Regions from separate parts of the Kribbella koreensis genome, predicted to be linked through region 2. Evidence: riboswitches for the same ligand, from Rfam matches in the RefSeq annotation. Region 2 holds a riboswitch; the other holds the start of a gene.

Region 1 (15,555 bases), on a different contig from region 2:
CGGGGATCAGATCGGCGTGCGGCTGGGCGACGATGCGCTGGTCAAGGTGAAGATCGTGGCGCTGGTCGAGGGGACTTCGGGGTATGAGTCGATTCTGTTGCCGTCGGCGCTGTTGGCGGCGCATACGACGGCTGGGCTGCCTTCGCAGATCCTGTTGAAGACGTCGAAGCCGGTCGACGTGGGGAATTGGCTGGGGACGACGGTTGGTGGGTGGGCGTTGCTCTCCGCGGAGTACGACGCCGGGCTCGGGATCGACGCTTGGATCGCTTATCTGCTGGCGGCGATCGCGATCGCTTACACGGCGATCGCCTCGATCAACACGATCGCTGTCGCGGTGCTGGACCGGCGGCGGGAGTTCGGGTTGCAGCGGCTGACCGGGTCGACGCGCAAGCAGGTGTCGAAGATGCTCTACCTCGAGAACCTGGTGATCGCTGCTCTGGGCCTGGTGCTCGGCTTGGTCGCCGCCTGCTTCAGCGTCTTCCCGATCGCGATCGCAACCCGAGGCTGGCCGATCCCCTCCGGCCCCATCTGGGTCCTCCTCGGCTGGGTCGTCCTCGTCCTGCTCCTGGTCGTGCCAGTCACCGGCATCGCCGCCCGCCTGGCCATGCGCCCCAAGCCCATGGACGCCGTCAACTCGCCGGCCGGGTGACCCTGGGAGCCGCTCCAGCCGGTGACTTCAGTCGCCGGTGGAGATCCAGCCGTAGCCGCCGTCTTCCAGTCTGACCACCTGGAGGCCGGCGGCTATCCGGCGTACGTCGTCGGTCTCGATCACCGCTGGAGCGGGGCCGGCCACGTCGAGCACGATCGCGGCGGCGCCTTCCTGGATCGCGGCGGTCGCGACCAGCTGCGCCAGAGCGGGCATCGGCCGCGCCTCCGGGCTCCAGAGCTTCAGGCTCTCGGTGCTCGTGAACGCCAGCAACGCGTTCCGTCCGTCCTGCCCTTTCAGCAGCGCGACAGCCATGTCCGAGGTCTTGTCATGGGCCAGCCCACGCTCGTCGTACTCGACCTCCCCCAGCATCGCCACCACCGGCACCAGCAACCGAGCCTTGGTCAACGCCGCCAGAACCGCCCCCTGATCCCGCCGGACCAGCGCCTCGCTGAGCGCAGCATCAGCTGAGCCGTCATCATCATCGAACCCGGTGAAGGCAAGCTTGCGTTCTGGTTGCACGGGTCTCATTGTCCGCTCAGCCTCCCCGGAGCACGGTTTCAGGGTGGTGTCAGGGCTGTTCCCCCCTTGGTTCACGGCGTTCCTGTGCGAGCCTGGGTATGTGCCTGACTTCAACGATCTGACGCTGCTGCCGTTCTGTGCCGGCCTCACGCTGCTCGGCCTGATCGGTTCGTGGGCCGCCTGGCGGCGCCGCGGACTCGCTTCGGGCGTCCGCGGCGTGGCTTGGTCGCTGCTCCCGGTCTCGCTGTACCTGACCGGGCTGCTCGAGCTGATCTGGGACGTGGTGAAGTCCGTGAGCAGCTGGGTCACGCACCTGATCTTCTCCCCCACGGTGTGGGCCGGCGTGGCGCTGTTCGGCGTCTCGGTCGTGCTCTACGTCGTCTCCGGCTTGGCCAAGGGCCGGGGTGGGAACAGGGAGAAGGCACCCAAGCCCCAGTCGGCCACCCGGCCGGCCTCTGACGCGATCGGTGAACTGACCGCCGGCGGCCCCGCCCCGGCCACCGCCGCGGGGCCCGCCAAGACCCCCAAACCGGCCAAGGCCCCCAAGGCGGCGAAGGGTCAGGATTCGTCGGAGTTCGACGAGATCGAGGACATCCTGAAACGCCATGGAATCAACTAATCGCCTGACCAGCGACCCCCTGACCACCCATCCGGTGACCATCGACAGCCTGCTCGACCATGTCCAGGCGGCCCCCGCCCGGCTCGGCAAGACCCGGCTGATCAGCATCGACGGCCCGGCCGGATCCGGCAAGAGCACCCTGGCCGACCGCTTCGCCGCGCGTGCGGAGGCGCGCGGCCTGCGAACCACGGTGCTCCACATGGACGACCTGTACGCCGGCTGGGACGGCGCAGTACAGGGTTTCGCCCTCCTGCGAGACCACGTACTCACCCGCCTGGCCGACGGCCGCGAGGGACGGTACCGGCGCTACGACTGGGCTGCCGGAGCGTACGCGGAGCTGCACCTCGTGCCGGCGACTGTCGAGCTCCTGATCGTCGAAGGCGTCACCTCCTGCGACCGCGACGCCGACACCTGGCAGTCGCTGAAGATCTGGATCGAGACGACCAACGAGGTCCGCCTCGACCGTGGCATCGAGCGCGACGGCGAAGCCCTCCGTGACCAGTGGCTCGACTGGATGCGCTGGGAACGCGACCACTTCGCCATCGAGAACACCCGCACCCGCGCCAACCTGATCGTCGACGGCGACCCCACCCTGCCCCACGACCCGGACCTCGAACTCATCACCAAATCCGTCAACCTCCCCCACGACTCAGCCGCGTCCTGAGCACACTTTGTGTCCCACCTGAGCATCCAGCGGCCACCGATTCGCTCAGGTCGAGCACAAAGTGGCACGGCCAGTAGGCGAGGATGGGTGGATGAGCGTTCTGCCGTCGGGTGAGCAATGGACCATTCGCGCCGGGGAGTACTCCGGGACCGTCGTGAGCGTGGGAGGTGGGTTGCGGGGGCTCTCGTACGCCGGACGCGAAGTCCTACTCGGCTACCCCGAGGACCAACCCGCCCGAGCAGGCATCGGCCAGCACCTGATCCCGTGGCCGAACCGGATCACCGACGGGAAGTACACGTTCCAGGGCGTCGACCAGCAGCTGTACCTGACCGAGCCGGCCCGGAGCAACGCGATCCACGGCCTGACCCGCTGGGCCAACTGGGAGCGGGCCGACGACGGCAGCGACGAGTCACTCGTCGAGGTCGGCTACCGGTTGCACGGGCAGCCGGGGTACCCGCACCAGCTCGACCTGACCCTTACCTACCAGCTCGACGCGACCAACGGTCTGACCGTCACGGCCCGCGCGGTCAACGTGGGCGCCGGCGACGCGCCGTACGGTTATGGCACCCATCCGTACCTCACCGTCGGGCGGCAGATCGACGAGTGCGAGCTCGAGTTCACGGCCGCGGACTGGCTGGAGGTCACCCCCGACCGGCTGAGCCCGATCGGACTCGCGCCGGTCGCCGGCTCGCAGTACGACTTCGGCCAGGCTCGCCGACTCGGGGACCTGGACATCGACAACGCCTTCACCAACCTGCCGACCCCCTGGGAAGTCCGGCTCACCGACCCCGCCACCGGCAACTCGGCCCGCCTGACCAGCGATACCAAGTGGATGCAGCTCTACACGGCCAACGCGATCGACCGCGTCGGTCTGGCCGTAGAACCCATGACGTGCCCACCCGACGCCTTCATCACCGGCACCGACCTGGTCGTGCTCGAACCTGGTGAAGAACACATCACCAGGTTCACCGTCAGCAGCTGAGCGGGCCCTACTTGGTTTCGTAGTACATCTCGTCCACGCTGTCCTCGGAGTGGCGGCAGTAGATTCTCGAGGCCGGGTTGTCGGACACCGATCCGTTGCCCCAGACCCAGGGACCGTAGGACGTGTACCAGCCGCTGCCGACGACGCCGGAGGGGCCGCTTCGAAATGTCTAGAAATCAGGAGCCGGCTCCGTGCGAGCGGGCCACGGCCGCCAGCTCCTTGGCGGCCCGGCTTGCCCGGGCGCCTTCGGAGGCTTGGACCGCGAGGATGCCCAGGCGGTTGCCCTCGGTGTCGAAGAGCTGCAGCCAGGGGTCGCCCGAGCGGAACCGCAACGCCTTCACGTCCTGCCACGAGTACCGGTAGGTGCGGAAGACGTTGCGCACCCGCAGGCTGTCCTCGTACGCCGTGACGCGAACCGTCGCCATCCGGTACAGCAGGTAGAGCACCGTGCCGAAGAACGCGAGCAAGGTGAGCTGCTGGAAGAGGCTGAAGGTGTCGCGGGACTCGGGCGACAGCCGGAACCAGATCACCCCGAAGACGGCGACGATCGACAGTCCCATCACGCCGGCCATCACGGCGATGGCCCACGGATGGAACGTCCACAGCGCCTTGGCCGCCGGCGCCTTCGGGGTCATCGCGCTCAGATCCGGCAGGCGTGGATGTCGGTGGTCAGAATCGCGCGCGCCCCGACCTCCCAGAGCTGGTCCATGATCCGCTGTGCGTCGGCTCGGAGCACCATCACCCGGACGGCGACCCAGCCTTCCCGATGAAGCGGCGAGACCGTCGGCGACTCCAGGCCCGGCGCGACCGCGTTGGCGGCCTCGACGGCTTCGGCGCGGATGTCGTAGTCCATCATCACGTAGTTGCGCGCGACCAGGACGCCTTCCAGCCGGCGGACGAGCTGCTCCAGGCCGGCCGGCTGCTCGACACCGTGGCGGCGGATCAGCACGGCCTCGGACTTGAGGATGACGTCGCCGAACACCTCGAGGCCGGCCTGGCGGAGCGTCGTACCGGTCTCGACCACGTCGGCGATCACGTCGGCCACGCCGAGCTGTACGGCGGACTCGACCGCGCCGTCGAGCTTGACCACGGACGCCTCGACGCCGTTCTCGGCCAGGTGGTCGCCGAGGATGCCGGCGAAGCTGGTGGCGATCCGCTTGCCCTGCAGGTCCTTGACCGACTGCGCCACGCCCGGTCGGCCGGCGAACCGGAAGGTCGAGCCGCCGAAGCCGAGCTCGAGGATGGTATCGGCGTCGGCGTGCGAGTCGAGCACCAGGTCGCGGCCGGAGATACCGACGTCGAGGGTGCCCTCACCGACGTACACGGCGATGTCGCGCGGGCGCAGGTAGTAGAACTCGACGCCGTTGTCCGGGTCGGTCAGCGAGAGGTCCTTGGTGGTCCGGCGCTGCCGGTAGCCCGCCTCGGACAGGATGGAGGTGGCGGCTTCGCTCAGCGAGCCTTTGTTGGGTACTGCGACGCGCAGCATGACTTGGGCCAATCTGTGGGAGGTGAACCGGCTCTGTGGGTGCTCCTACAGATGTCGGTACACGTCGTCGAGGCTCAGGCCGAGCGCATGCATCATCACCTGCGCGTGGTAGAGCAGCTGGCTCAGCTCCTCCGCGGCCCGCTCCTTGCCCTCGTGCTCGGCGGCCATCCAGGACTCGGCGGCCTCCTCGACCAGCTTCTTCCCGATCGCGTGCACGCCGGCATCCAGCGCCGCCACCGTCCCGGATCCCTCCGGCCGGCTCACCGCCTTCTCGCCCAACTCGGCGAACAACTCATCAAAGGTCTTCATCGCCCCTCCACCCTAAAGGTCGCCACCCGAGAGGTTGCGATCAGGTCTCGCTCCCCGGACTTCCCGGTACTACGGGACGCCGGTCTGCCCGACGATGGCGACATGAGAATCCGCGCCCTGGGCGTCACTCCCGGCTCCTTGCCGCCTGGCCGGCTGAACGCCATCACGGACGTGCCCGGGGTGCTCGTCGGGCACACGACGCTGGCGACCGGGCCGGTGAATACCGGGGTCACGGCGATCGTGCCGCCTGGGTACGAGGGCGGGCAGGCTGGGTACGCCGGTGGGCTGCCGGCTGCGATTGCCGTCGGCAACGGGTATGGGAAGTTGGTGGGGTCGACCCAGGTGGAGGAGCTCGGGGTTCTGGAGACGCCGGTACTTCTGACCGGGACCCTCTCGGTGTTCCGGGTCGCCGACGCGCTGGTCAGTTGGCTGCTGGAGCGGGATCCGTCGGCGATCAGCCTCAACCCGGTGGTCGGCGAGACCAACGACGGCTACCTCTCGGACATCCGCTCCCGCCCGATCACCCCCGAACACGTCTTCGCCGCCCTCGACTCAGCCACCGCGGACCTCCCCGCCGAGGGCAACGTCGGAGCAGGAACCGGCACAGTCGCCCTCGGCTTCAAAGCCGGCATCGGTACCTCGTCTCGCCAACTGACAGCTGGGGTTGTCGGGGTGTTGGTGCAGGCGAACTTCTCGGGGACTTTGACTGTTCTTGGGACTCCGGTGCTGCCGCCGGTGGAGTCGCCCGTGCCGGAGGGGAATTCTTGTGTGATCGTCGTCGCCACCGACCTGCCGCTCGACGCCCGGCAGTTGGGCCGGGTCGCCAGGCGGGCGGTGTTCGCGATGGGGCGGGTCGGGTCGGACTTCTCGCCGGGGAGTGGCGACTACGCGATCGCGTTCAGCACCAACCGGGCGACACCGCCGCAAGACCAAGCCTTGAAGGAGGTCTTCAATGCGACCACCGAAGCGACGGAGGAGGCGTTGCTCAACTCGTTGACGATGGCTGGCACCGTCACGGGCCACCACGGGAACACGCAGTACGCCGTACCGCATGAGCTGATCAGTAGAGCGCTGCGACCGACTCCGCCAGCCGTTTGAGTTCAGCGCGCAACTCGGCCGGCTCCAGCACCTCCAGAAGGTTGCCGTAGCGGATCAGGCCGGTTGCCGCGTTGCCGATGGACTCGATCGGGACCGAGACGGTGATGCTGCCGTCGGCGGCGGGCTCCACGCCAGTGTCGGCGATTGCCTTCAACAACAAGGTTGCGGACAGGTCGGCGAGGCCGGCGACCAAGCCGGCGGAGATCCGCACCAGCGCAGCGCCGGTGAAGCGTTCGGACTCGAAGCGGTCGAGGTGTTCCTGCCAGCGTTGAGCGAGGTCGAATCCATCGGGACGCGTGAAGACTTCGTCAGTGGGAGCGAGCTGCAGGATGTTGGAGACGCGGTACGTCCGCACCCCACCGGGCGCCGCGGCGACGACGTACCAGGTGCCGTTCTTCAACACGAGCCCGTACGGTTCGAGGGTCCGCTCGACCTCACGCGGCGCCTCCCACCGGCGGTACAGCACCTTGATCCGCCGATCCTCCATCACCGCCGACGCGACCGCGGACAGGTACGGCGACTCCTCCGCGTCCCGGTACCAAGCGGGCATGTCGAGATGGAACCGATTCTTCAGCCGCCCAGCCCGATCCCGCTGATCCGGCGCCAACGCGGCAAGCAGCTTCAACTCGGCCGAACTCGTCTGCTCGGTCAATCCGAGCGCCGCCGCCGGTCCCGGCATCCCGACGAGAAACAGCGCCGCTGCCTCCCCCTCGTTGAGCCCGGTCAGCTTGGTCCGATACCCGTCAACCAGCCGATACCCACCGGCGCGCCCCTGATCGGCATAGACCGGTACGCCGGCCGCCGCCAGCGCCTCCACATCGCGATAGATCGTCCGGAGCGACACCTCCAGCTCCGAAGCGAGCTCGCGCGCGGTCAACTGCCGCCGCGTCTGCAGCAGCAGAAGGATCTGGAGAAGCCGGCTCGAGCGCATCTCCACAGGTTAGCCGTAATCACTGACACTCACTGGCAGGTATAGGCGACAAGCTCTGGGCATGAGCACAAACGACTTCGACTTCCTCAACGGCCACTTCGACGTCGCCCACCGCGTCCTCACCCCGGCCGGCGACTGGACCGAGTTCGCCGGCACCCACAGCGGCCGCACCCATCACGGCGGCGCGGTCAGCGTCGACGAGGCACGGTTCCCGGCCAAAGCGGCGTACGGGATGTCACTGCGGCTGTACGACCCGGCCGAGCAGATCTGGACGGTCTACTGGGTCAGCAGCACGACGGGCAAGCTCCAGCCGCCGGTCCGCGGCGGCTGGTCGGACGGCGTCTGCACCCTGTACGGCGAGGACGACCTCGGCGACCGGATGATCCCCGTCCGGCTGCGCTGGTCCGACGTCACGGAGACGACCGCGCACTGGGAGCAGGCGTACTCCGAGGACGGCGGCGAGACCTGGCAGACCAACTGGACGATGGACCTGACCCGCCGGTCGACCGAGCCGCCGCCGTTGGACACTCCCAAGCTCACCGGCGACTTCGACTTCTTCGCCGGCTCCTGGAAGGTGCAGCATCGCCAGCTCCTGGCCCCGCTGACCGGCAGCGACGAGTGGCGCGAGTACGCAGGCACGGCCGAGACCTACACGCTCTTCAACGGCGCCGTGTGCATCGACGAGACCTTCTTCCCGACCGAGGACTTCGACGGGATGACGGTCCGCCTGTACGACGTGGAGGCCGGCGCGTGGGCGATCTACTGGATCAACAGCAAGCGCGGCGTCCTGGAACCGCCCGTGTACGGCGGCTTCGGGCCCGACGGCGTCGGCATCCTCGAAGGCCCGGACACCCACGACGGCCGGCCCGTCGATGTCCGATTCCGCTGGACGAAGGGCGACGTACCGGTCTGGGAACAGTTCTTCTCGGAAGACGGCGGCGCGACCTGGGAGAGCAACTGGTCGATGACGTTCACCCGGATGTTCCCCAAAGTGACCAGCGATTTCGACTTCCTCAACGGGTACTTCGATGTGCGCCACCGGACTCTGAACAAGGTGTTCGTCGGCAGCGACGACTGGCAGAGCTACGAAGGCACGTGCTCGGCCCGGACCCATTTCGACGGCGCGATCAGCATCGACGAGATGCAGTTCCCGGGCAAAGCGTCGTACGGGATGTCGGTGCGGCTGTTCGATCCGGTCGCCGAGGAATGGACGATTTACTGGATCAACAGCACGACGATGGAGCTGTATCCGCCGGTGCGGGGCCGCTGGGCCGACGACGGCAAGTCCTGCTGGCTGACCGGCGAGGAGGAGCTCGACGGCAAGCCGATCCTGGTCAGCTACGCCTGGTCGGACATCACCGAGACGACCGCGCACTGGGAGCAGTCGTTCTCCGAGGACGGCGGGACGACCTGGGAGGTGAACTGGACGATGGACTTCACCCGGCGCCCGACCGAACCGCCGCGGCTCGGCATCCCCAAGCCCACCAGCGATTTCGACTTCCTGGTCGGCGAATGGGACATGCACAACGAACGCCGCCGGCCGCCGCTCGGCGAGCCGTCAGAGTGGTACGAACTCGCCTCGAAGATGAAGGTCTACTCGTACTTCGACGGCGCGATCAGCTTCGACGAAGGCTGGTACCCGACCGAGGGTTTCCGCGGCGCGACGCTTCGCCTCTACAACCCAGAGGCCGGCACCTGGTCCATCCATTGGATCAACAGCCTCCGCGGCACCCTGGAAACCCCAGTGATCGGCTCCTTCGGCACCGACGGCCGAGGCACCTTCGAAGGCCCCGACGAATGGAACGGCCAACCCATCGACGTCCGCTTCATCTGGACCCCCGGCACCACCCAAGCCGCCTGGGAACAACTCTTCTCCACCGACCACGGCAAAACCTGGGTCAGCAACTGGAAAATGCGCCACACCCGCACCGCCTGAGCACGGCGCGCCCCCAAGAGGTGGCGAGCCCACATCATGTGGGCATGAACACGAAGCGGTGGGCTTGGACAAGGTCTGCACTGTTCAAGCCCACCGTTTGTTGTTCAAGCCCACATGATGTGGGCTCGCCACTCGGCGGTTAGAGGGTGCGGGTGGCGAGGAGGGTGGAGAGGGCTGCTTGGGCCGACTCGTAGCCCTTGTCTTCGCGGCTGTCCGGAAGACCAGCCCGGTCGAGGGCCTGTGGGTCGTTGTCGCAGGTCAGGAGGCCGAAGCCGACTGGTACGCCGGTCTCGACAGCGACCCGCATCAGCCCTTCGGTCGCCGCCTGGCAGACGTATTCGAAGTGCGGGGTGTCACCACGAATCACCACGCCCAGCGCGACGACCGCGTCGTACCCAGCCTTGGCCGCATGCAACGCCGCGACCGGCAACTCGAACGATCCGGGCACCCGGATCACCTTGAAATCGGTCACTCCTGAGTCGGCGAGTGCTCGCTCCGCGCCGGCGACCAGGGAGTCGGTCACCTTCGGGTGCCACTGCGCCGCGACGACCGCGACGCGTACGCCCTCGGCCTGCGGGATCTCGATGGTGGGTGCTCCACTTCCCGACATCAGATGGTTCCGTTCTCTTCGGTGCCGGTGGGCAGGTGGTGGCCCATCCGGTCGCGCTTGGTCGACAGGTACCGCAGGTTGTGCTCGGTCGGATCGATCGTGATGCCGCGGCGCTCGACGACGTCGATGCCGTAACCCTGCACGCCCGACAGCTTGGCCGGGTTGTTCGTCAGCAGCTTCACCGAGGTGATCCCCAGGTCGGCCAGGATCTGCGCGCCGGTCCCGTAGTCGCGGGCGTCGGCCGGCAGTCCGAGATCGAGGTTGGCGTCGACCGTGTCCCGGCCGGCGTCCTGCAACTCGTACGCCTGCAGCTTGTGCAGCAGGCCGATGCCGCGCCCTTCATGCCCACGCAGGTACACGACGACGCCGCCTTCGGCCGCGACCTGGCGCATCGCCTCGTCGAGCTGCGGACCGCAGTCGCACCGCTGCGATCCGAACACGTCGCCCGTCAGGCATTCCGAGTGCAGCCGCACCAGGGTCGGCCCGTCGCCGATCTCGCCACGGACCAGCGCCAGTTGCTCGGTACCGTCGATCGTGTTCCGGTAGCCGTGGGCAACGAAATCGCCGTACTGCGTCGGCAGCGTGGTGGTCGCCACCCGCTGGATCTGGGTCTCGGTCCGCTGCCGGTACCGGATCAGGTCCTCGATCGAGACGAGCACCAGCCCGTGCTCGTCGGCGAAGGTCCGCAGGTCTGTCCCGCGCTTCATCGTGCCGTCGTCGTTCACCAGCTCGGAGATCACCGCGGCCGGTCGCAGCCCTGCGAGCCGGGCCAGATCCAGCGACGCCTCGGTGTGCCCGGGCCGTACGAGGACGCCCCCCTCGCGGCCGCGCAGGGGGAAGACGTGGCCCGGCTGTACCAGGTCGTACGGCTCCGAAGCCGAGTCGGCGAGCACCCGGATCGTCCGGGCCCGGTCGGCCGCCGAGATGCCGGTGGCGATGTTGTCGCGGGCATCCACCGAGATCGTGTACGCCGTCCGCAACCGCTCACGGTTGTGCGGCGTCATCAACGGGATGCCGAGCCGGTCGAGTTCAGCCGGCTCCATCGGGACGCAGACCACGCCGGAGCTGTACCGGATCAGGAACGCCAGCAGCTCCGGCGTCGCCTTGGAGGCCGCGAAGATCAGGTCGCCCTCGTTCTCGCGGTCCTCGTCGTCGACCACGATCACCGGCCGTCCGGCCCGGATCTCGTCGATCGCATGCTCGATCGTGTCGAGCTTCAGTACCTCGCCCATCGGTCAGCCCACCGTCACTGGCTCAGGAGTGGCCGTAGCCGACTCGCGATTCTGGATCCGCCACCATGAGACGAATCCGAGGACACAGAAGAGCCCGTAGACGACGTACATCGTCGCGGACGGGTAGAACTTCGCCTGCACGAGCAGCGGTACGCCGACCACGTCGACGGCGATCCAGATCAGCCAGAACTCGACGTATCCGCGGGCCATCCCGTACGTCGCCAGGATCGACCCGGTCAGGATCCATGCGTCCCACTGCGGACCCCACGAGCCCAGCGCCTTCAGCACCGGGTAGGCGATCGCGTAGAGCACGACGCCCACGCCCAGCAGCTCGATCCGCTGGCGGGTGGTCGCCCACTTCGGTTGCACGCCCGTCGCCGCGCCACCGTGGCGGGTCTGGTACCACCGGTACCAGCCGTAGAGGCTCACCAGCGCGAAGAACACCTGCCGCCCGGCCTGGCCCCAGAGGTCCTTGTCCTGCGGGGTGTCGAACAGCCCGCCGACGAAAACCGTGAACAGCAAGACGTTGCCGATGATGCCTACCGGCCACGCCGAGACGAGGCGGCGCATCCCGAACAGCGCGCTGGCCAGGCCGAACACGTTGCCGACGATCTCGCGGACCAGCACCGGCGAGCCGCCGATCGTGACCTGCGAGTGCAGTAACCAGTCGAAGAAGTTCATTCCTTGCCTCCAGCAACTAGCAAGCGCTCTACGTATTTGGCGATCACGTCGACCTCGAGGTTGACGGTGTCGCCGATCTTGTTCGTCCCGAGCACGGTCAGCTCGAGCGTGGTCGGGATCAGGCTGATCCCGAAGGTGCCGGTGCTGTCGTCCACGTCGGTGACGGTGAGGGAGACGCCGTCGACGGCGATCGAGCCCTTCTCGGCGACGTACTTGAGGATCTCGGCGGGCGCCGCGATCCGGACGACCTCCCAGTGCTCCGCCGGCTCGCGGCCGGCGATCGTGCCGGTGCCGTCGACGTGCCCCTGGACGATGTGTCCGCCGAGCCGGGCGTGGGCGGTGACGGCGCGCTCCAGGTTGACCCGGGAGCCCTTCTCGACGCCGCCGAGGCTGGTGCGCTGCAGGGTCTCGCGCATCACGTCCGCGGTGAACGTGCCGTCGCCGTGCTCGATCACCGTGAGGCAACAGCCGTTCACCGAGATCGAGTCGCCGTGGCCGGCGTCCTCGGTCACCTTCGGCCCACGGATGGTCAGCCGGGCGGCGTCGCCGTCCAGCAGGTCGAGCGCTTCGACCGTACCGAGCTCTTCGATGATTCCGGTGAACATGGGTTATTTCCCTCCCAGGGGAGTCAGGGTGAGGCGGACGTCGTCGCCGAGGCGGGTGACGTCCGCAAGGTTGAAGCGTTTGAGGTGGTCGATCGATTCCGCGCCGAGGTCGCCGATGGCGGAGAAGCCGGAGCCGAGCAGCGCGGGAGCGACGTACGCGACGATCTGGTCGACCCAGCCGGCGCGCAGGAACGCGGCGGCGAGGGTCGGGCCGCCTTCGAGCCAGAGGTGCCGGATCTGGTGGTCGTCCAGCTGGCGGAGTACCTCGGCGGGGTCGTGGGTGGGGAGAATGAGCGTCTCGGCGCGGTCGTTGCGGACCTTCGCCGTGAGCGGGATCTCGCGGTCGCCGACGACGACGCGTAGCGGCTGCCGGGCGGCCGGGCGGTCCTGCTCGTCGCGGACGGTCAGCTCGGGGTCGTCGGTGAGTACGGTCTGGGTGCCGACCGCGATCGCGTCGCACTCCGCGCGCTTCTTGTGCACGTCGGCGCGGGCGAGCGGGCCGGTGATCCACTTGCTGGAGCGGTCCTTGGCGGCGGAGCGCCCGTCGAGCGTGGTGGCGAACTTCCAGGTGACGAACGGGCGGCCCTGGCGGACGCTGTGCAGCCAGACGTGGTTGACGGCCTCGGCCTCGTCTTGCAGCACGCCTTGCTCGACGCGGATGTTCTTGGCCTGGAGCTTCTCGGCGCCGCCGGCGGCCTGCTTGTTCGGGTCCGGTACGGCGTACACGACTCTGGCGATGCCGGCCGCGATGAGTGCGTCGGAGCACGGCCCGGTGCGGCCGGTGTGGTTGCACGGCTCGAGCGTCACGTACGCCGTACCGCCGCGAGCGCGATCACCGGCCATCCGGAGCGCCTCGACCTCCGCATGCGGACCGCCCGGGTAGGCGTGGAAGCCCTCGCCGACCGGATGACCGTCACGGCCGGTGATGACACAACCGACGACCGGGTTCGGATGGGTGCTGCCGACGCCGCGCGCGGCGAGCTCGACGGCACGGCGCATCCAGGCGATGTCGATCGGCGAAGCGTTCTTCACTGACGGGTCCCTCGTTGTCACGGACGCACACCGGGGCCATGACAACCGGCGCACGCGCGGACCCGACGCCTGGAAAACGACTCGCCTGAGCCACGTCCGGACGCCGGAGCGCACCCGCCGACCGCGTGCGCCTCCCATCCGGACTTTCACCGTCGGTCCTGGAATTCCACCAGGTCAACCGGCCGAGATACTGCTTCGACCGGGTCGCGGACTATCACCGCCGGCTCGGAATTACACCGACCCCGGAGCACGCGAGTGGGTTCACTCGTACTACGAGTGTGCCACGCCCCCGAAACCTCGCCAGGATCTGGGTCACATCCTGATACCGGACATGGCTTGTAGTGGTTACCGGTTAAACCGGTAACATCGGGGCCATGACGATCAAGGTGGCTGTGCTGGGTGCGGGTGGGGTCGGCGGGTACTTCGGGGGGCGGTTGGCTCAGGCCGGGCATGACGTGCGGTTTGTCGCGCGCGGCGAGCATCTTGCGGCGTTGCGCGAGAGCGGGCTGACGGTCGAGAGCGTTGCGGGCGATTTTGCGTTGGAGACAGTGGTGGCGACTGATGATCCGGGGGAGATCGGGGTCGTCGACTATGTGTTGCTGGGGGTGAAGACGTGGCAGCTCGAGGCGGCTATCGCGTCGTTGGGGTCGCTGGTCGGGCCGAACACCGCGGTGGTGACTACGCAGAACGGAGTCGAGGCGCCGCAGCAGGTGGCGGACGTGGTCGGGCGGGAGGCCGTGCTTCCGGGGGCGGTCGAGGTGGTCGCGTTTCTGGATGGGCCGGGGCGGGTGCGGCACATCGGTGGGCTGGGAAAGCTCACGTTCAGCGAGTGGGACAACCAGAAGAGCGAGCGGGTCGAGCGGTTGCGGAAGGCACTGGAGGAGTCGGGGCTGACTGCAGTCGTCCCGGATGATGTCTGGGTCGCGCTCTGGAGCAAGTTTCTGGCGCTCGGGTCGTTCGGGGCGGTCGCGACACTCGCGGATTCGCCGTACGGCGTATTGCGCAGTCGCCCGGGCATGCGGCACCTGATCGTCGACAGCATGAACGAGATCAAGCAGGTCGCGAAGGCAACCGGCGTCGAACTGCCGGGTGACGCCGTCGACAAGACGCTCGCGTTCCTCGACAGCCTGCCCGAGGCGGGCACCACCTCGCTGCAGCGCGACATCAACTCCGGCAAGCCCTCGGAGCTGGAGGCGTGGACCGGCGCCGTCGTCAGGCTCGGGCGCGCGACGGGCACGCCGACCCCGATCAACGACATCCTGTACGAGCTGACCAGCGCGCGGACCCTGGCGACCTGATGCCCGTCGACCTACTCGCCTTCCCGTTCGTCGGCGGACGGCTAGCCCTCAACTTCGTCGGCACGCTCGGCAAGCGGACCACGGAAAGACTCGAGCGGATGCGTACGCCGGAGGACCTGGCCCACTGGGTGGAGCTCGCCGGCCTGGGGTCCGTCTCCACCACGGCGGAAGATCTCATGAACGCCCGCGCCGTACGAGAAGCCCTGTACTCGCTGACCCTGGCAGCCCTCAACCGAGGCGCCCTGCGCCAAGCAGACATCGACCTGGTCAACGAGTGGGCAGCCCGCGCGACGCCGGCCCCGGCGCTCGCGACTGGCGTGGGCCAGGCGGACGGCGTGCGGGCCAACGCGTTGCAGCGACGGGATCCTGAGCCGTCGACTTCCGGCGTACTGGCTGTTGTTGCTCGTGATGGGATCGAGTTGCTGTCGGGTCCGGAGGTCGAGGCGGTTCGGGAGTGTGAAGACCCGGCCTGCACACTGCTGTTCGTGGACAGCAGCCGCGGTCGCCGCCGTCGGTGGTGCTCGATGAATTCCTGCGGCGCCCGCGCCAAGATGCGCACTCTCCGCAACCAGTAGTTGCCCACTGCAAGGAAGCCCGCCCGCCACATATACCATGACTGGACTAGACATTCCGGACCCGTCTCATCCGGTGTCAGGGTGGAATTCGGTGGTCGCCGGCGGCGTTAGCGTCGAACGGTGGGCCAACCCCACCGTTCCCGTATCGCCTGGTCCTAAGGAGACACCCGTGCGCGCCACCAGCGCCTTCCGCCGTCTTGCCGCCATCGGTACCGCCGTGACCCTCATGGTCGCGCTCGCGGCCTGTGGCAGTGATGACAAGTCCGATGCCTCCGGCCCCGATCTGGGCCTGCTCCAGAAGGGCACGCTGCGGATCGGCACGCTCACCG
Region 2 (15,555 bases):
GGACCAGTTCACCCTGGCCAACTTCAAGGACGCGTGGGGCATCGGCAACTTCGCCACCACGTACCGCAACAGCGCGCTGCTGGCACTGATGAAGGTGCCGCTCGGAGTGCTGATCTCGGCCATGCTCGGGTTCGCCCTGGCCAAGCTGCGGATGAAGTTCCGCCGGACGGTGATGTTCACGGTCTTCCTCGGGCTGACCATCCCGATCTACATCGCGATCGTCCCGGTCTTCATCATGATGCGCTCGGCCGGCGCGACCGACAGTCTGTTCGGCCTGATCGGACCGTACCTCGCCTTCGGCATCCCGTTCGAGGTGCTGGTGCTGCAGTCGTTCTTCCGGCAGATCCCCGACGAGATCATCGAGGCGGCCAAGGTGGACGGCGCCGGCAACTGGCGGGTGTTCTTCACGATGATCCTGCCGCTGTCGTTGCCGGCCCTGGTGACGGTCGCGATCCTGGACGCGGTGGCGACCTGGAACGAGTTCCTGTTCGCGCTGATCCTGCTGAACTCCGACGCGCACAAGACGATCCCGGTCGGGCTGCTCAACTTCCAGGGCCAGTTCGCCAACAACAACACCGGTCTCGCGGCGGGCATCCTGATCGCCGTGGTGCCGATCCTGATCGCATACACCCTGCTCCAGCGCTGGATCGTCGGCGGCCTGACCGCCGGCGCCACCAAGGGCTGACCAGATATGAAGGAGATGACCATGACTGACATGCCGGTCTTCGGCGCGGGTATCTGGCACTTCGCGACCTACAAGGACCGCTACGCCACCGACGGCTACGGACCGCCGGTCGGGCTGCTCGAGCAGATCGACCGGGCCGGCGCCGTCGGGGACCTGTCCGTGGTCGACCTGAACTGGCCGTTCGTCGGCTACGACGGAACCCTCGACGAGGTGAAGGCCGCGCTGGCCCGCAACAACCTGAAGGCGATCGCGATCACTCCGGAGATCTACACCCGCGACTTCGTCAAGGGATCCTTCACCAACCCGGACCCCGCCGTGCGCAAACAGGCGATGGAACTGTTGCACCAGGCAACCGAGCTGGCGAAGGACCTCGGCTGTTCCTACGTGAAGCTCTGGCCGGGCCAGGACGGCTGGGACTACCCGTTCCAGGTGAACTACCACGACATCTGGAACCTGGCCCTGGACGGCCTGACCGAACTGGTCTCGGCCCACCCCGACATCAACTTCGTGATCGAGTACAAGCCACGCGAGCCGCGGGTGAAGATCATCTTCCCCAACGTCGCCCGCACCCTGCTCGGGATCGAGAAGATCGGGTTGCCGAACCTCGGAATCCTGCTCGACTTCGGGCACTCGCTCTACGGTCAGGAGACGCCCGCCGACGCGGCCCAGCTGGCGATCGACTACGGCCGGCTGTTCGCGATCGACGTCAACGACAACCTGCGCGGCTGGGACGACGACATGGTGGTCGGTTCGGTCCACCTGGTCGAGACGTTCGAGTTCTTCCACACGCTGCGCAGGAACAACTGGGAAGGCGTCTGGCAGCTGGACCAGTTCCCGTTCCGCGAGGACAGCGTCCAAGCCGCCAAGCAGGCGATCCGGTTCCTCAAGGCAGTGCACCACGCACTCGACCGGCTCGACGAGGACGCCCTGGCCGCGGCACAAGCCTCGCACGACGCACTGGCGGCGCAACGGCTGATCCAGAACGTCTTGCTCACCTGCCTGACCGAGCTGGGGGATGCATGACGCTGACGGTCGAACACACGACGATGCCGGTCCTCGGACGGCTGCCGATCCACAGCAGCCGTAGCGAGCAGGTGGCGCACATCGCCGAGGCCGCCCGGCAGATCCGGATCCAGGACCTCAAGCTGGTCCACCATGCCGGGGCCGGGCACATCGGCGGTGACTTCTCCGCGATCGACATCCTGGCGACCCTGTACGGCGCCGTCCTCGAGATCAGCCCGGACCAGGTCACCGATCCCGAACGCGACCGGTTCATCCTGAGCAAGGGGCACGTCGCCGGGGCGCTGTACACCACCCTGGCCGCGTTCGGTTTCCTCCCGGTCGAGGAGCTCGCCACCTTCCTGAAGCCGCTGTCCGCGCTGAACGGCCATCCCAACCGGCGCAAGGTCGCCGGCGTCGAGGCCAACACCGGACCGCTCGGCCACGGGCTGCCGATCGCGGTCGGCCACGCCTTGTCGGCCAAGCTGGACGTGTCCATGCGCCGTACCTATGTCCTGGTCGGCGACGGCGAGTTGCAGGAGGGCAGTAACTGGGAGGCGATGATGGCCGCCTCGCAGTACCAGCTGGACCGGCTGACCGTGATCGTCGACCGGAACCGGCTGCAACAGGGCGCCACCACCAAGGAGACCAACGACCTCGATCCGCTGCCCGACAAGGCGGCTGCGTTCGGCTTCGCGGTGGTCGAGGTCAACGGGCACGACCACGGCGAGCTGCTCGACGTGCTGTCCGCCGTACCGTTCCGGCCGGGCAAACCGACCTTCGTGATCGCCCACACCCACAAGGGCCATCCGATCTCGTACATGAGCAACAACGTCGCCTGGCACCACCGGGTCCCCGACAGCGCCGAGTTCCAGCAGGCGCTGACCGAACTGGAGTCCGTGGGCAGACCCCGATACGACAGGGAGTTGGTATGACCGTCGTCGACACCTCGATCGCCGACCAGCCGCGGTACGACTGCCGCGACGCCTACGTCGAGACGCTCGCCGAGCTGGCGCACGCGGATCACCGGATCGTCGGCGTGGTGAACGACTCGGTCGGTTCGAGCAAGCTGAACAGTTTCCGCAAGGCCTTCCCGGATCGGCTGATCAACGTCGGCATCGCCGAACAGGACATGGTCGGGGTCGCGTCCGGACTGGCCAACGGCGGCCGGATCCCGTTCGTCTCGGCTGCTTCCTGCTTCCTCACCGCCCGGGCGCTGGAGCAGATCAAGGCGGACGTCGCGTACTCGAACACCAACGTCAAGCTGTGCGGGATGAGCCCCGGGGTGGCCTACGGCGAGCTGGGCCCGACGCATCACTCGGTCGAGGACATCGCCTGGCTGCGCGCGATCGCCAATCTCACCGTCGTCGTCCCTGCCGATCCGATCGAGACCGCGGCCGCGCTGCGCTGGGCCGCGGCGGTCGAGGGGCCCGTCTTCATCCGGGTCAGCCGGATGAGCGTGCCGATGATCTACCGCGACGACTACCGGTTCCAGGTCGGCAAGGCGATCACCGTCCGGGCCGGGAACGACGTGACGCTGATCAGCAACGGGACGATCCTGTGGCGGGCCCTGGCCGCCGCCGAGCAACTCGCCGCCGAGGGAATCTCAGCCAGAGTGCTGTCGATGCCCACGGTCAAGCCGCTCGACGTCGACGCCGTCGTCGCGGCCGCGCGGGAGACGGCCGGAATCGTCACCGCGGAGGAGGCCGTGTCCGGCGGCGGGCTCGGCGGCGCGGTCGCGGAGACCGTCGTCCAGCACCACCCGACGCGGGTCTCGATCCTCGGCTTCCCCGAGTTCGCCCCGACGGGATCGGCCGGCTATCTCCTGGACCGCTATGGCCTGTCCCCCGCGGGCATCGCGGAGGCCGCGCGCCGATTGGTCAGGACAGGAAACTGACCAGATCGGCGATCGAGACCATCGCGAGGTCGTGCCTGTCGGCGAAAGCCCGCAGGTCCGGACCGGTCATCAGAGTGCCGTCGTCGTTCATCAACTCACCGATCACACCCACCGGTGGCAACCCCGCCAGCCGGACGAGTTCGACGGTGGCCTCGGTGTGACCCGGTCGCTGCCGGACGCCGCCCGGCACCGCACGCAGCGGCAGGATGTGACCGGGCCGGATCAGGTCCGTGGGCTGTGCCGCCGGGTCGGCCAGCACGCGGACCGTCCGCGCCCGGTCGGCGGCGGAGATGCCCGTCCCGACTCCGGTGGCGGCGTCGACGGAGACCGTGTACGCCGTCCGCAGGCTGTCCTGGTTGTCCGGAACCATCAGCGGCAACGCGAGCCGGTCGAGGATCTCGGGTGCGGCCGGTGCGCAGACGTAGCCGCTCGTGTAGCGCACCAGCAGCGCCATCAACTCCGGAGTCGCCAGGCCGGCCGCGAAGGTCAGATCGCCCTCGTTCTCCCGGTCCTCGTCGTCCACGACCACCACCGGCCGGCCGAGCGCTATCTCGTCGACGGCTCGCTGGATGGTGTCCAGCCTGGTCTTTACAGAACTCACGGTCGTTGTCCTCTCGGCATGGCGCTCCGGGGCAACGACAAGCTCCGCGACGGCAACGCGGACGCGACGGGTGGACTCACCCGGTCACGTCGGCAACGCACACCGTCCCGCAGACTGCCACGTGCATCTTCCCATCCGGACTTTTACCGTCGGTTCTGGAGTTTCACCAGATCAACCGGACGCTCTTGCGAGCGCACGGGTCGCGGACTGTCACCGCCGGCTCGGAATTTCACCGACCCCAGAGCACGTGTTCTACGTTTGCGCGCCAGTCTATCCGCACAGCTCACCACGTGGAGTGTCATGTCCATCTCAGTCCCTGACCCGGTCGTCTGGCGCGAGCTCGAGTTCACACTGTCGGGTCGGCACGCCGCTCCCTACGCCGAGGCCGAGGTCTGGGTGGATTTCGAGCACGAGGGTGGTACCCGGCTGCGGCGTCCCGCGTTCTGGGACGGTGGGGAGTCCTGGCGGGTCCGGTTCGCCGCACCCGAGCCTGGACGCTGGTCGTGGACCAGTGGCGGCGCGGTGGGCGGGCAGACCGGTCGCCTGGACATCGGTACGGCCGACGCCGACGAGCGCAATCCGTTCCTCGCCCATGGCTTCTGGCGGATGTCGGCCGGTGGCCGAAGCCTCGTCCACGCGGACGGTACGCCGGCGATCCTGGTGGCCGACACCGCCTGGGCACTCCCCTGGCGCGCGACCCCCGAACAGGTCCGGAGCTATGCCGCGGACCGGCAGGCGAAGGGCTTCAACGCGGTGCTCCTGATGACCGTGCAGCCGGACATGCGAGCGGTCGGGCCGCGCGACCGCACCCAGGACGAGGGTTTCGGCGTCGGTTTCGCCGACCTCGGCTCCGGTCACCTGAACGAGCTCGAGGTCGGCTATTTCCAGTACCTCGACGAGCTGCTCCGGATTCTCGTCGACCATCACCTGGTACCGGTCCTCCAGCCGGTCTTCCACGGCTTCGGCTGGAAGGGTCTCGACGTGGCCGGCCCGGTCGTGCCACCCGCGGAGTACGCGCGGTACTGCCGCTATCTCGTCGCGAGATACGGCGCGAGCCCGGCGATCTACCTCGTCGGCGCCGATGGCAGCGGCGACGAGCCCCAGATCGCCGCCGGTGGCGAAGAGGTGCACGCCTGGGACTGCTACCGGCAACCGACCGGCATCCACTACCGGCCGCACATCCGTCCGCAGGCCCATCAGGACGCCGACTGGCTGGACTTCCAGTGGTGCCAGACCGGTCACGAGGGTGAGCACGTCCCCGAGCGGGTCGCGGACATGTGGCGGAACCTGCCGGTCAAGGCCGTCGCCAACGGAGAACCGACGTACGAGAACACGGGACGAACCGGCAAGGCGAGCGGCTGGTGGCAGGGACACGAAGCCTGGAGCAACCTGTGCGCGGGCGGGACGATGGGAGTCGTGTACGGCGCCGGCAGCCTCTGGCAATGGCGTCTCCACCCCGCCGAGCCGGGGCACGAGGAGTACTTCCTCGCCCCGGGAGCCGACTGGCGTGCAGCGGTCGACTTCGAGGGATCGACCTACGTCGGTCTGATCAGCACGATCCTGGCCGGGCTGCCGACGACCGACATGGCGCCCGACTGGACGAAGGCGATCGCGGCGCGGGCCCTCGGCGTACCGGGGCGGCTGTTCATCGTCTACCGAGACCAAGGCGGGCCGGTTCCGGTGTTCGACGACACCGTCCCGCTCGGCTACCGGATCGTGGATCCCCGGGACGGCTCGGTCGTTGCGACCGGCAGGCGGCGGTCACCGGCCGATCCGCTCCCCGACGCCGGCGGCGCACCTCGGGTGTACATCTGTCTGGCTGGCCTATAGTCCAATCCTGATCGGCCTGAAGGGGGTCAAGGTGAACGGCAAGCGCGCAGTACGTCAGCCCGGGCTGGACGAGCTACGGCTGCTCGCGAAGGTGGCCCGGATGTACCACGAGAAGGGCATCCGCCAGCCGAAGATCGCGACCGAGCTGAACCTCTCCCAGGCGCGAGTGTCGCGGATGCTGAAGCAGGCCGTGGAGGTCGGGATCGTCCACACCGTGGTGACCATGCCGAGCGGCGTGCACAGCGATCTGGAGGACGAGCTGCAGAGCCGGTACGGTCTACGAGACGCCGTCGTCGTCGACACCGCGGGCTCGGCTGACGACGTACTCCCCGCTCTTGGTTCGGGGGCAGCCGCCTACCTCGACATGACGCTCAGCGGCGGCCACGTCATCGGGATCTCGTCCTGGAGCGAGACGCTCATCAGCGCGGTCGACCGGATGCCACGCAAGAGCGTGCCGGTGGTCGACAAGGTCGTCCAGATCGTCGGCGGTCTCGGCGATCCGGCGGTGCAGATGCAGGCCACCCGCCTGACCGCCCGCTTCGCCGAACTGACCGGCGCGATGCCTGTCTACCTCCCGGCACCAGGACTGGTCGGATCATCCGCGGTACGGCGCGCGATGATGAACGACGAGTCCGTTCGCGACGTTCTGGGCACCTGGGGTCAGCTCACCGACGCGATGGTCGGGATCGGCAGTCTCGAACCGTCCCCGCTCCTGCAACGCAGCGGCAACGCGGTCGCCGAACGGGACCAGGAGGAACTACGCCGGCTCGGCGCCGTCGGCGACGTCTGCTTCCGCTTCTTCGACGAGGACGGGAACCACGTCCCCTCGTCCTTCGACCAGCGGGTGATCGGCGTCAGCGCCAAAGAACTGCTCGCGGTACCCCGCCGCATCGGAGTCGCCGGCGGCGACCGTAAGTTCTCCGCGATTCGCGCCGCCCTGCTAGGCAGCTGGGTCAACATCCTGATCACCGACCTGGCGATGGCAACCCGCCTGGTCGAAGCCCCCCGATGACGCGATACATGGCGTCACGTTGAGCAGAGCCCGTGCGACGTAACCGGCCGGCCCGTCCGGTTGTTCTGGCGAACCCAGCGGCTGGATCGGGTTGGGCTCAGCCGTGCTCTTGCCGTACGGCGGCTGGTTCGCCGGCTCGAGCGTGATACCGGCCTGTGCCGCCTTCTGCGCAACGGCGATCTCGGGACGACCAAGCCTGATACCGATCACACACGGCGGATGTTGCGACGGGCCAACTCTTCAAGGCGGTCGAGCTCTGTCGCAGTCCACGGTTCGGCCGCGTTGCCGGCCCAGGAGTTGCATCGCCGCGGCGAACTGGCGCCGGTGTTCGACCATCTGAACACCTACGACGTGACGACGCATTTCAACGGCCAGAGCACGATCCGGACGCTCGCCGTACTGGCACCGGGACCGATCGCTCTCACGGTCTGGTACCTCTATGTTCACAGCCGCTTCGGGCAGTTCCCGTCGAACTACCAGGACGGCAACATCGGCTGGCCCGTCGCCGGCTGGCTGGAAGCATTCGACCGTCCGCATCTGCTGCCACTTCCAACAGTCAACCCACACACCACCCGCCCCATCCAGCTCTCGGCTGCTCACAGGACCAGTGAAGGGACCTTCGGCCCTGCCGTGAGCCGCGCGGGCGACGGATGCTGCTGCAGAGTGCGTGCGGACGGAGGCTCGCTGAGATGACCGAGTACCTCGTGGGTCGCGGCATCGCCGATATCACCGGTGAGCCGGTGGAGGTCGGCATGCTCGGCTACGGCAAGTCCTGGCAGCGCAGTGAGGGCATCCACCTGAGACTGCGGTCGCGGGCGTTCGCCGTGCTGCACCCGGCGAGTGGCCGGCGAGTGCTGTTGGTGATCAACGACCTGCCGATGGTCTTCGACAGCATCCACCGTGCGCTGCTGCACGCTCTGGCGCGGGAGTACGACGGTCTCTACACCGAGCAGAACACGATGGTGACCGCAACGCACACGCACTCCGGGCCGGGCGGCTACTCCCATCATCGGCTGTACCACTCGAACACCGGCGGCTTCCGGCCCAGGACCTTCACCGCGATCGTCGACGGCATGACCGAAGCGGTCCGCCGCGCACACGACGACCTGGCGCCGGCCGTGCTGACCCTCGCCCACGGCCGGCTCGAGAACGCCAGCGCCAATCGCTCCAAGGTTGCCTTCGACAACAACCCGGTGGGTGACCGGGACCATTTCCCCGACGGTATCGATCCACAGACGACGCTGCTGCGGATCGACCGCGACGGCAGCCCGGTCGGGGCGATCAACTGGTTCGCCACCCACAACACCAGCATGACGAACACCAACACGCTGATCAGCGCGGACAACAAGGGCTACGCCGCGTACCACTGGGAGCGGCTGGTCGAAGGCGTCGACTACCGCGCTCGCCGGTCCGCGGACTTCGTCGCCGCGTTCGCCCAGACCAACGCCGGCGATCAGACGCCGAACCTGGAGCTGAGACCCGGACACGGGCCGACCGCGAACGATCTGGAGAACACCCGCATCATCGGACTCCGCCAGTACGCCGCGGCCGCCGCGCTGATGACGGCCGGGGGCCGGACCCTGACAGCGGGAATCGACCACCGGCTCACCTATGTGGACCTCGCCGCCGTCACGGTACGGCCGGAATTCACCGGCGACGGCAGGGTGCACCAGACCGGCGACCCGATCGGCGGCGCCTCCGCACTGGCCGGCAGCCACGAGGACGGTCCAGCCTTCCGCGGCTTCCGCGAAGGCGGCAATCCCTTGTGGGACCGGCTCTCCCGGCTCGTCTATGCCCGTTCCCCACGGCTGCGGGACGCCCAGGCTCCGAAGGCGATGGTCGTCGGCGGGCGGGCGGTGAACCTGTTCGGTCCCTACGTCGCGCGGGCAGCGCCGATCCAGTTGCTGCGGATCGGTCAGCTCGTCCTGATCGGTATCCCCGCCGAGGTCACGATCGTCGCCGGACTGCGCCTGCGCCGGGCGGTCGCATCGATCCTGGCGGCTGACCTCGCCGATGTACTGGTCGCCGGCTACAGCAACGGCTATCTCCACTACGTCACCACCCCGGAGGAGTACGACACCCAGCAGTACGAAGGTGGCAGCACCCTGTTCGGTCGCTGGACCCTGCCCGCCCTGGTCCAGATCGTCTCCGAGCTGGCGACGGCGATGCGGGACGGGAAACCGGTCAGCATCGGCTCAGCCGGACCGGATCTCAGTGACCGTCAGCGGCACGCCCGGCCGCGGATTCCGCCTGACCAGCCGCCGCCCGGTCACCGGTTCGGCGACGTGCTCGTCGAACCGCGATCCCGGTACCGCCACGGCGACACCGTGACGGCGGTGTTCGCGGCGGCTTATCCGACCACGACCTGCATCGCAACGGCACCTACCTGGAGGTCCGCAGGTCGGACGGCCACAGCTGGACCACCGTCGCCGACGACGGCGACTGGTCCACCACGTTCCGGTGGCGGCGCGCCCGGCGCGGTCAGCTCGTGGTCGTCACCTGGACCGTGCCCGCTGCCGCGGAGCCCGGTGACTACCAGATCTGCTGGCACGGAGAGGTCCACGACCGGGTCCTTCGGCCCTACTCGGGATCGTCGCGGGTGTTCACCATCGAGAGCGGAGGAGGTGATGACGGTGCGGATCAGACTGCCGCGGCGCAACGGCCGGCGCGTTGACGTCCCCGGCGAACGGGCCATCATGCCGTTCGTCATGCGCCGGCGTACCGACTCAGAGGTCTACTTCGAGCAGCACATCGACATCGCGGCGGCGCAGGACTGGATCCGCCGCTGGAACGCGGCGGGCGGTCCGCCGCTGAGCCTCTTCGTCCTGGTACTGCACCAGGTGGCCCAGCTGCTGCACGACCGCCCCCGGCTGAACAGGTTCATCGCCCGCCGCCGGTACTACGACCGCGACGGCATCTACCTGTCCTTCGGCGCCAAGAAGGCGATGACCGACGACGCACCGCTGGAGATGCTCAAGCGGCGCTTCGAGCCGAACGAACCGCTCGCCACCACGATCCGCAGCCTCGAAGCCGCCGTGACGGAGGCACGCGTCGGGCATGGCGCCGACGTCGACAAGGAGGTGGACCTGTTCCTGACCCTGCCGACTCCCCTGCTGGACGTGGCGATCAGCTTGTCCCACTGGCTTGCCGAGCGGGGACTGCTGCCCGGCGCGCTGAGCCGCTCGGACCCGCTGTACGCATCGGCCGTGGTCTCGAACCTGGGCAGCCTCAAGACGGATGCGGCCTTCCACCATCTCTACCAGCACGGGGACTGCCCGCTGTTCCTCGTCGTGGGCCAGGTTCGGCCGACCCCGGTGGCCGTCGCCGGGACCGTTCAGGTGCGGCAGATGCTGACGCTGCGCTGGACCTTCGACGAGCGGATCGCGGACGGTCTGTACGCCGCCCGGTCCGCCGAACTGTTGCGGTCGTGGCTGGAGGATCCCTTCCACCGGCTCGGGTCGCCCGAGGAGGCCGTCCGGCACTGGCGTGGCGCCACCAGCGCCGTGGCTGAGGCGTGACGATGCGGCAGGTCGACGATCTCGGCATGATGTACCTGGCCGCGGAGAACAACCGGGTCAGCACCCACACCGCAGCCCTGATCACCTTCGATCCGTCGGCGTTGCCCGGCGGACGGCTCACGGCCGGCCGTCTGCGCGACCTCGTCCAGGAGCGGCTGCCACTGATCCCGGCGTTTCGCCGGCGGCTGGTCCGGGTTCCTTTCGGGCTCGACCGTCCGTACTGGACCGAGACCGACTGTGACTTGTCGTACCACCTGCGGGAGATCGCCCTGCCCGAGCCGGGCGACGACGAGATCCTGCGTGAGCAGGTAGCCCGGATCTTCTCCCGGCGGCTGGACCGCTCGCGACCACTGTGGGAGATGTACCTGATCCAGGGCCTCGCCAACGGTCGCGCTGCGGTACTGACCAAGGTCCACCACGCGGTCGCCGACGGCCTCGCGGGCGCGGAGATCGTCGCGACCCTCACGGACCCTGCACCGCAGCCGCGCACCCCAGCAGCGGCAACCACGCCGGTCCCTGCCACACCGCCCTCGCGGCCGTCCTCACCGTCGATGCTGTGGCGCGGCCTCACCGGCATCGTCCGCCAGCCGTTGCGGGCGGCGGCCGGTATCCCCTCCATGCTGTCCGGCGTCGACGAACTGCCTGTCTTCGGCACCATGCCCGGGGTCCGGCTGGTCGGCGCCGGCCTCGCCCTGGTCCGGCGGGAACACCGGCACCGGGCCCCGGTCCAGGCGCCGCGGACATCGTTCAACCGGCAGATCTCCCCGCATCGCCGGATCGGCATCGCCACCGTCGGGTTCGATCAGGTGAGGTCGGTGAAGAACCGGTTCCAGGTGAGTGTGAACGACGTCGTGATGGCGATCGCGGCCGGCGCGCTGCGTCGCTGGTTGCTGGACCACGAAGAACTCCCCCGGCGGCCGCTGACGGCAGTCGTACCGGTCTCGTTGCGGGCCGGCCGCTCGACCGCCTTCGGCAACGATCTCAGCGCCGTCGTGGTGCCCATTCCGACCGACGTCGACGAACCGGTCGCCCGCCTGATCGCCGCCCGGGCGGCGATGCTGACCGCGCTGCGCGATCTCGGCAGCACTGCTCCGGACGCGCTGGCCGACACGCTCCGGATGGTGCCTCCGGTCCTCGTCGTCCGAACCACCCAACTGCTGACCCGGCTCAACACCTGGGCTCCCCGGACCCCCGCGATGAACGTGAACATCTCCAACGTGCCCGGACCGCGGGAACCGTTGTACCTGGCCGGGGCGGAGGTCGAGTCGATCGTGCCGCTGGCCGGCATCACCGACGGACTTGGCCTCAACATCACCGTGATGAGCTACTGCGGGAACATACACATCGGCGTCGTCGCGGATCGTGACCAGGTTCCGGACGTCCAGCGGCTGGCCGACTTGATGGCCGAGGAGCTCACTGTGCTGGTTGGCGCGGCTGTCCGGTGAGGGTCTTCAGCCTGCTCGACAGCAAACGCTGGACGGTTCGGTCCGCGCCCATCCCGTTGTGGGTACTGCGGACCTCGACGTGCTCCGCCGCAGGGTCGAGACAGGCGCGCCAATCGACGACTCCGTCCTGGCGTGAGTAGAGCGAGACGAAGGGCAGCCCGTCTGGCCAGGCGGACTCGAGCAGGGCACTCGTGCGATCCGCACAGCCTCCGGACAGGCAGTCGGTCGAGACGAGCCAGGGCCACGCACCGAGGTTCAAGCGGGCCAGCAGATTCACCTGGGTGATGATTTCCGGGGTTGTCGCCAGTTGGTGCAACAGTGGTGAGGCCAAGGTGACAAGGCCCGCCACCTGGTCGGGGCGGCGTACCGCCAGCATCCGGCAGAGCGTGCCACCGCGGCTCTGCCCGACCAGCGCGACGGGTCTGCCGGCTTCTTGGACCACCTGCTCCAGCCGGCGTTCGAGCAACTCGAGCAACATCTCGGTACAACCGCAGTTCAGCACGATGCCGCTGGTGAAGGTCGCATGGCCCGAGCGCCTCAGGTGCCGCGCAAGCGGAACCAGCGACCAGTCACCGGCCAGGAAGCCGGGGACCATCAGCACCGGTACTTCGTCCGACCGACGAGGGTCCACAGCCGCAACCTGTGGTCCGAGCGCCTGGAGGTACGCCAGCCACCCGAGCACCTCTCGCCCACGCGACGCCACGGATGGACTGTACGGTTCCCAGGTCCGGTCATCGGCCATGCTTGTCGCCCTCCTCCTTCGAAGTGTAGGCACCCTCGAGGAGTTCGCGACCAGGCCTGACTACTCCACTACCCGCAGGGCCGCGGGGATGTTCATCCGGCGGTCGCGTCGCAGCGACAGGACCGGGGCGAGGGCAACCACCGAGACGCCCACCACGAGCGTGAGCAGCACGGTGCTGGTGGACAGGGTGGGCTCGACCAGGAGCTCTGGTGTCACCTGGTCGAAACCGGAGACGATGTACCGCAGCCCGGCGTAGCCGCCGGCCAGACCGACGAGGGTGCCGAGCAGGCCGATGACGGCGTTCTCGGCGATCGCCATCGCCAGGACGACCCGCGGCGGCAGGCCGAAAGCGAACATCGTGGCGTGTTCGCGAGTCCGTTCGTCGGCGCTGATACCCGCCGTGTTGAACGCGATCAGCAGCGCCAGCAAGACGGTGGCGCCCTCGATCACCCGGAGAATGCCGGTGAACTGGGCGAGCGCGTTGTCCAGCACCTCGGCGAAACCACCCGCCGCCTCGATCGCCGCGACGCCGTGCAGCCGGAACAGGCTGCTCCTGAGCTCATCGCTCCCCCCGGAAGGAACCACCGTGACCTGGTTGGCGGTGCCGGTCAGCCCGAAGAGCTCAGCTCCACCTGTGTCGAGATAGGCGAAAGTGCGCCACGGGTCGGGATGCAGCGCGCGGACCGGTACCTGGGTGGTGACCAGGCGGAAGCCGTCGGCCGATCTCACCGGGTGCCGCAGACCGACCGTCGAGCCCGGCTCCACACCCAGGTCGTCCGCTGCCTTCCTCGACAACACGATGCCGTCCTTGCGACCGGTGTCGCGAAGCAGAGTCGGAGCCCAGATCTTGTTGCCGAGATCGGTCACCTGGACCACGACGTCGACCGCGGTCCCCCCATCGGTGAGGGTTGCCGGGACCGCCAGTTGAGGCTCCGACGCGGTGACGCCGGAGGTCCCGGAAACCGCGCGGATCGCGTCGGAGCTCAGCGGGTAGTACGTGTCCAGCGTGACCACAAGCCGATCGGGACTGCTGTGCGCGACCTCCGCCCGGTTCGCCTGCCCGGCGGCGGAGAAGGTGTCCAGGAGTCCGAGTACTGCCACGAGCGAAGTCATCGCGGCGGCGATACCGAGCACGGTGAACGCAGTCCGCCGCGGGGCTCGGAGCACGTTGCGCAGCGACATCGACAGGTAGGCGCGTCCAGGCAGATGCGCCTTGGACAGCAGCGACAGCAGGCGGCCTCCTGATCGCGCCGCGCCGTACGCGCCCGTCCGGATGGCTTGGACCGGATCCATCCGGACAGCGCGGATGATCGGAACGACGGTAGCGAGTATCGGGATGAGCAGCCCCAGTACGGCGGCCTGCAGGAACCGGCCCGCCTGGAACGGTGTCACCCAGACCGGCAGGGGCAGCAGGTCCGCCATCACACTGCCCATCGCCCGGCCGACGAGCCAGCCGACGCCGATGCCCGCCATCACCCCGACGACAGCGATCTGTACGCCGACCAGCATCGGCCGGACCGCGAGCCGGCGGGCCGGTACGCCGAGCGCCATGCCGATGCCGATCTCCCGGCGCTGGGCCTCGATCATCCGGTTGACCAGGTTGAAGGTCGCGAACGCCGCTCCGAACAGGATCAGGAAGGCGAACACGTTCCAGGTGGTCTGGTCGTTGCGGGCGTCCTCGTACAACGCCCGGTGGACCGGATCCTCGGCCTGAGTGGTGACGGTTCCACCGAAGGGCGCCACCGCCGCGGCGAGTTGCTCTCGCAGCGCCTGCTGGTCACTCCCCGGTCGCAGCAGCAGGACCAGATCGTTCACCTTGCCCGGGTGCCCCGTCGCGTGCTGTGCGGCGGCCCGCGGCATGAACACGACGGCGTACCCCGTCTCGCCCAGAACCATGCCGCTGCGCCCGATCACCTGGAAGTACTCCGGCGTGTAGCCGGTTCCGACGTACTCGACCGATGTACCCGCGCTGAGCAACAGGCGTCCCTGTGCTGGAAGGTTGTGCGCGGCCGCGAACTTGGACTCCAGCACCGCCACCGCGGTGTCGTTGGAGCGAAGGCCCCGGCCGCCGTCGACGTACAAGGCATTGACCGGGGCCTGACCGGACGGCATGCCCACGACCTCGCCGGGGACGAGTAGCGGGCCAGTGCCGGTTGGAACCTCGACGAGGGTGGGTGTGACCAGTCGCTCGATCACCGCGGTGACAGCGGAGGCATCCCGCAGACCGGCGACAGCGCGCGCCAGCGATCCCTCGGCGGCGAACCCGCCTTCCGGCAACTGCACGCGTAGGTCATGCATCGCCAGACTGTGATAGCTGCGGTCGTTCGACTCGATGCGCCAGGCGCTGGTGCCACCGAGACCCGCGTACACACCGGTTCCCACGGCGATCACCAGGGCGAGCGTCGTCACCAGGAGCCAGCGGCGCCGCAGGTCGCGCCACGACCAGGTGAGCCAGAGCCGGAGAGAGCCCGCACGCATGGCCGTCACCAGTGCAGGTCCGCCGTGCGGCACTTACCGCCGCTCGGTGGACCGTCGCTGACGATGCGGCCGCTGGACAGCTCGATCACCCGGTCCGCCACCCGCGACAACTCGCGGTTGTGGGTGACGACCAGAACCGTCTTGCCCGCCTCGGCCTGCTGCTGCAGAAGTTCCAGGATCTGTACGCCGGTGCCGAAGTCGAGCTCCCCGGTCGGCTCGTCGGCCAGCAGGATCGGGTTGTCGGTGGCCAGCGCCCGGGCGATCGCGACCCGCTGCTGCTCGCCACCCGACAACTGGTGCGGGAAATGACGCATCCGGTCGGCCAGGCCGACGCGGGCCAGCTCGGCC

Evidence for each region. A riboswitch is a leader RNA that binds a small molecule or an ion and turns the genes downstream of it on or off. The one in region 2 is predicted to bind FMN.
Region 1: another riboswitch for FMN. It lies ahead of ribD (bifunctional diaminohydroxyphosphoribosylaminopyrimidine deaminase/5-amino-6-(5-phosphoribosylamino)uracil reductase RibD); the one in region 2 lies ahead of ribB (3,4-dihydroxy-2-butanone-4-phosphate synthase).

The regions. Positions count from the first base shown of each region.
Region 1 covers NZ_BAAAHK010000002.1:305,374-320,928, reverse strand. Annotated here, with positions in the region: gene ABD116_RS03735 (ABC transporter permease) at 1-649, shown strand, start outside; gene ABD116_RS03730 (SseB family protein) at 677-1,168, opposite strand; gene ABD116_RS03725 (hypothetical protein) at 1,269-1,787, shown strand; gene ABD116_RS03720 (uridine kinase family protein) at 1,774-2,451, shown strand; gene ABD116_RS03715 (aldose 1-epimerase family protein) at 2,543-3,433, shown strand; gene ABD116_RS03710 (PH domain-containing protein) at 3,610-4,068, opposite strand; gene hisG (ATP phosphoribosyltransferase) at 4,074-4,919, opposite strand; gene ABD116_RS03700 (phosphoribosyl-ATP diphosphatase) at 4,965-5,228, opposite strand; gene ABD116_RS03695 (P1 family peptidase) at 5,331-6,326, shown strand; gene ABD116_RS03690 (helix-turn-helix transcriptional regulator) at 6,289-7,257, opposite strand; gene ABD116_RS03685 (hypothetical protein) at 7,319-9,193, shown strand; gene ribH (6,7-dimethyl-8-ribityllumazine synthase) at 9,333-9,803, opposite strand; gene ABD116_RS03675 (bifunctional 3,4-dihydroxy-2-butanone-4-phosphate synthase/GTP cyclohydrolase II) at 9,803-11,035, opposite strand; gene pnuC (nicotinamide riboside transporter PnuC) at 11,039-11,716, opposite strand; gene ABD116_RS03665 (riboflavin synthase) at 11,713-12,321, opposite strand; gene ribD (bifunctional diaminohydroxyphosphoribosylaminopyrimidine deaminase/5-amino-6-(5-phosphoribosylamino)uracil reductase RibD) at 12,325-13,353, opposite strand; FMN riboswitch at 13,476-13,607, opposite strand; gene ABD116_RS03655 (2-dehydropantoate 2-reductase) at 13,728-14,651, shown strand; gene ABD116_RS03650 (CGNR zinc finger domain-containing protein) at 14,651-15,226, shown strand; gene ABD116_RS03645 (substrate-binding periplasmic protein) at 15,396-15,555, shown strand, end outside.
Region 2 covers NZ_BAAAHK010000003.1:5,613-21,167, forward strand. Annotated here, with positions in the region: gene ABD116_RS03985 (carbohydrate ABC transporter permease) at 1-685, shown strand, start outside; gene ABD116_RS03990 (sugar phosphate isomerase/epimerase family protein) at 707-1,708, shown strand; gene ABD116_RS03995 (transketolase) at 1,705-2,619, shown strand; gene ABD116_RS04000 (transketolase family protein) at 2,616-3,581, shown strand; gene ribB (3,4-dihydroxy-2-butanone-4-phosphate synthase) at 3,565-4,182, opposite strand; FMN riboswitch at 4,300-4,433, opposite strand; gene ABD116_RS04010 (glycoside hydrolase family 140 protein) at 4,483-6,012, shown strand; gene ABD116_RS04015 (sugar-binding transcriptional regulator) at 6,044-7,024, shown strand; gene ABD116_RS04020 (hypothetical protein) at 7,307-7,717, shown strand; gene ABD116_RS04025 (neutral/alkaline non-lysosomal ceramidase N-terminal domain-containing protein) at 7,714-10,542, shown strand; gene ABD116_RS04030 (WS/DGAT/MGAT family O-acyltransferase) at 10,545-11,987, shown strand; gene ABD116_RS04035 (esterase/lipase family protein) at 11,956-12,690, opposite strand; gene ABD116_RS04040 (ABC transporter permease) at 12,790-15,207, opposite strand; gene ABD116_RS04045 (ABC transporter ATP-binding protein) at 15,213-15,555, opposite strand, start outside.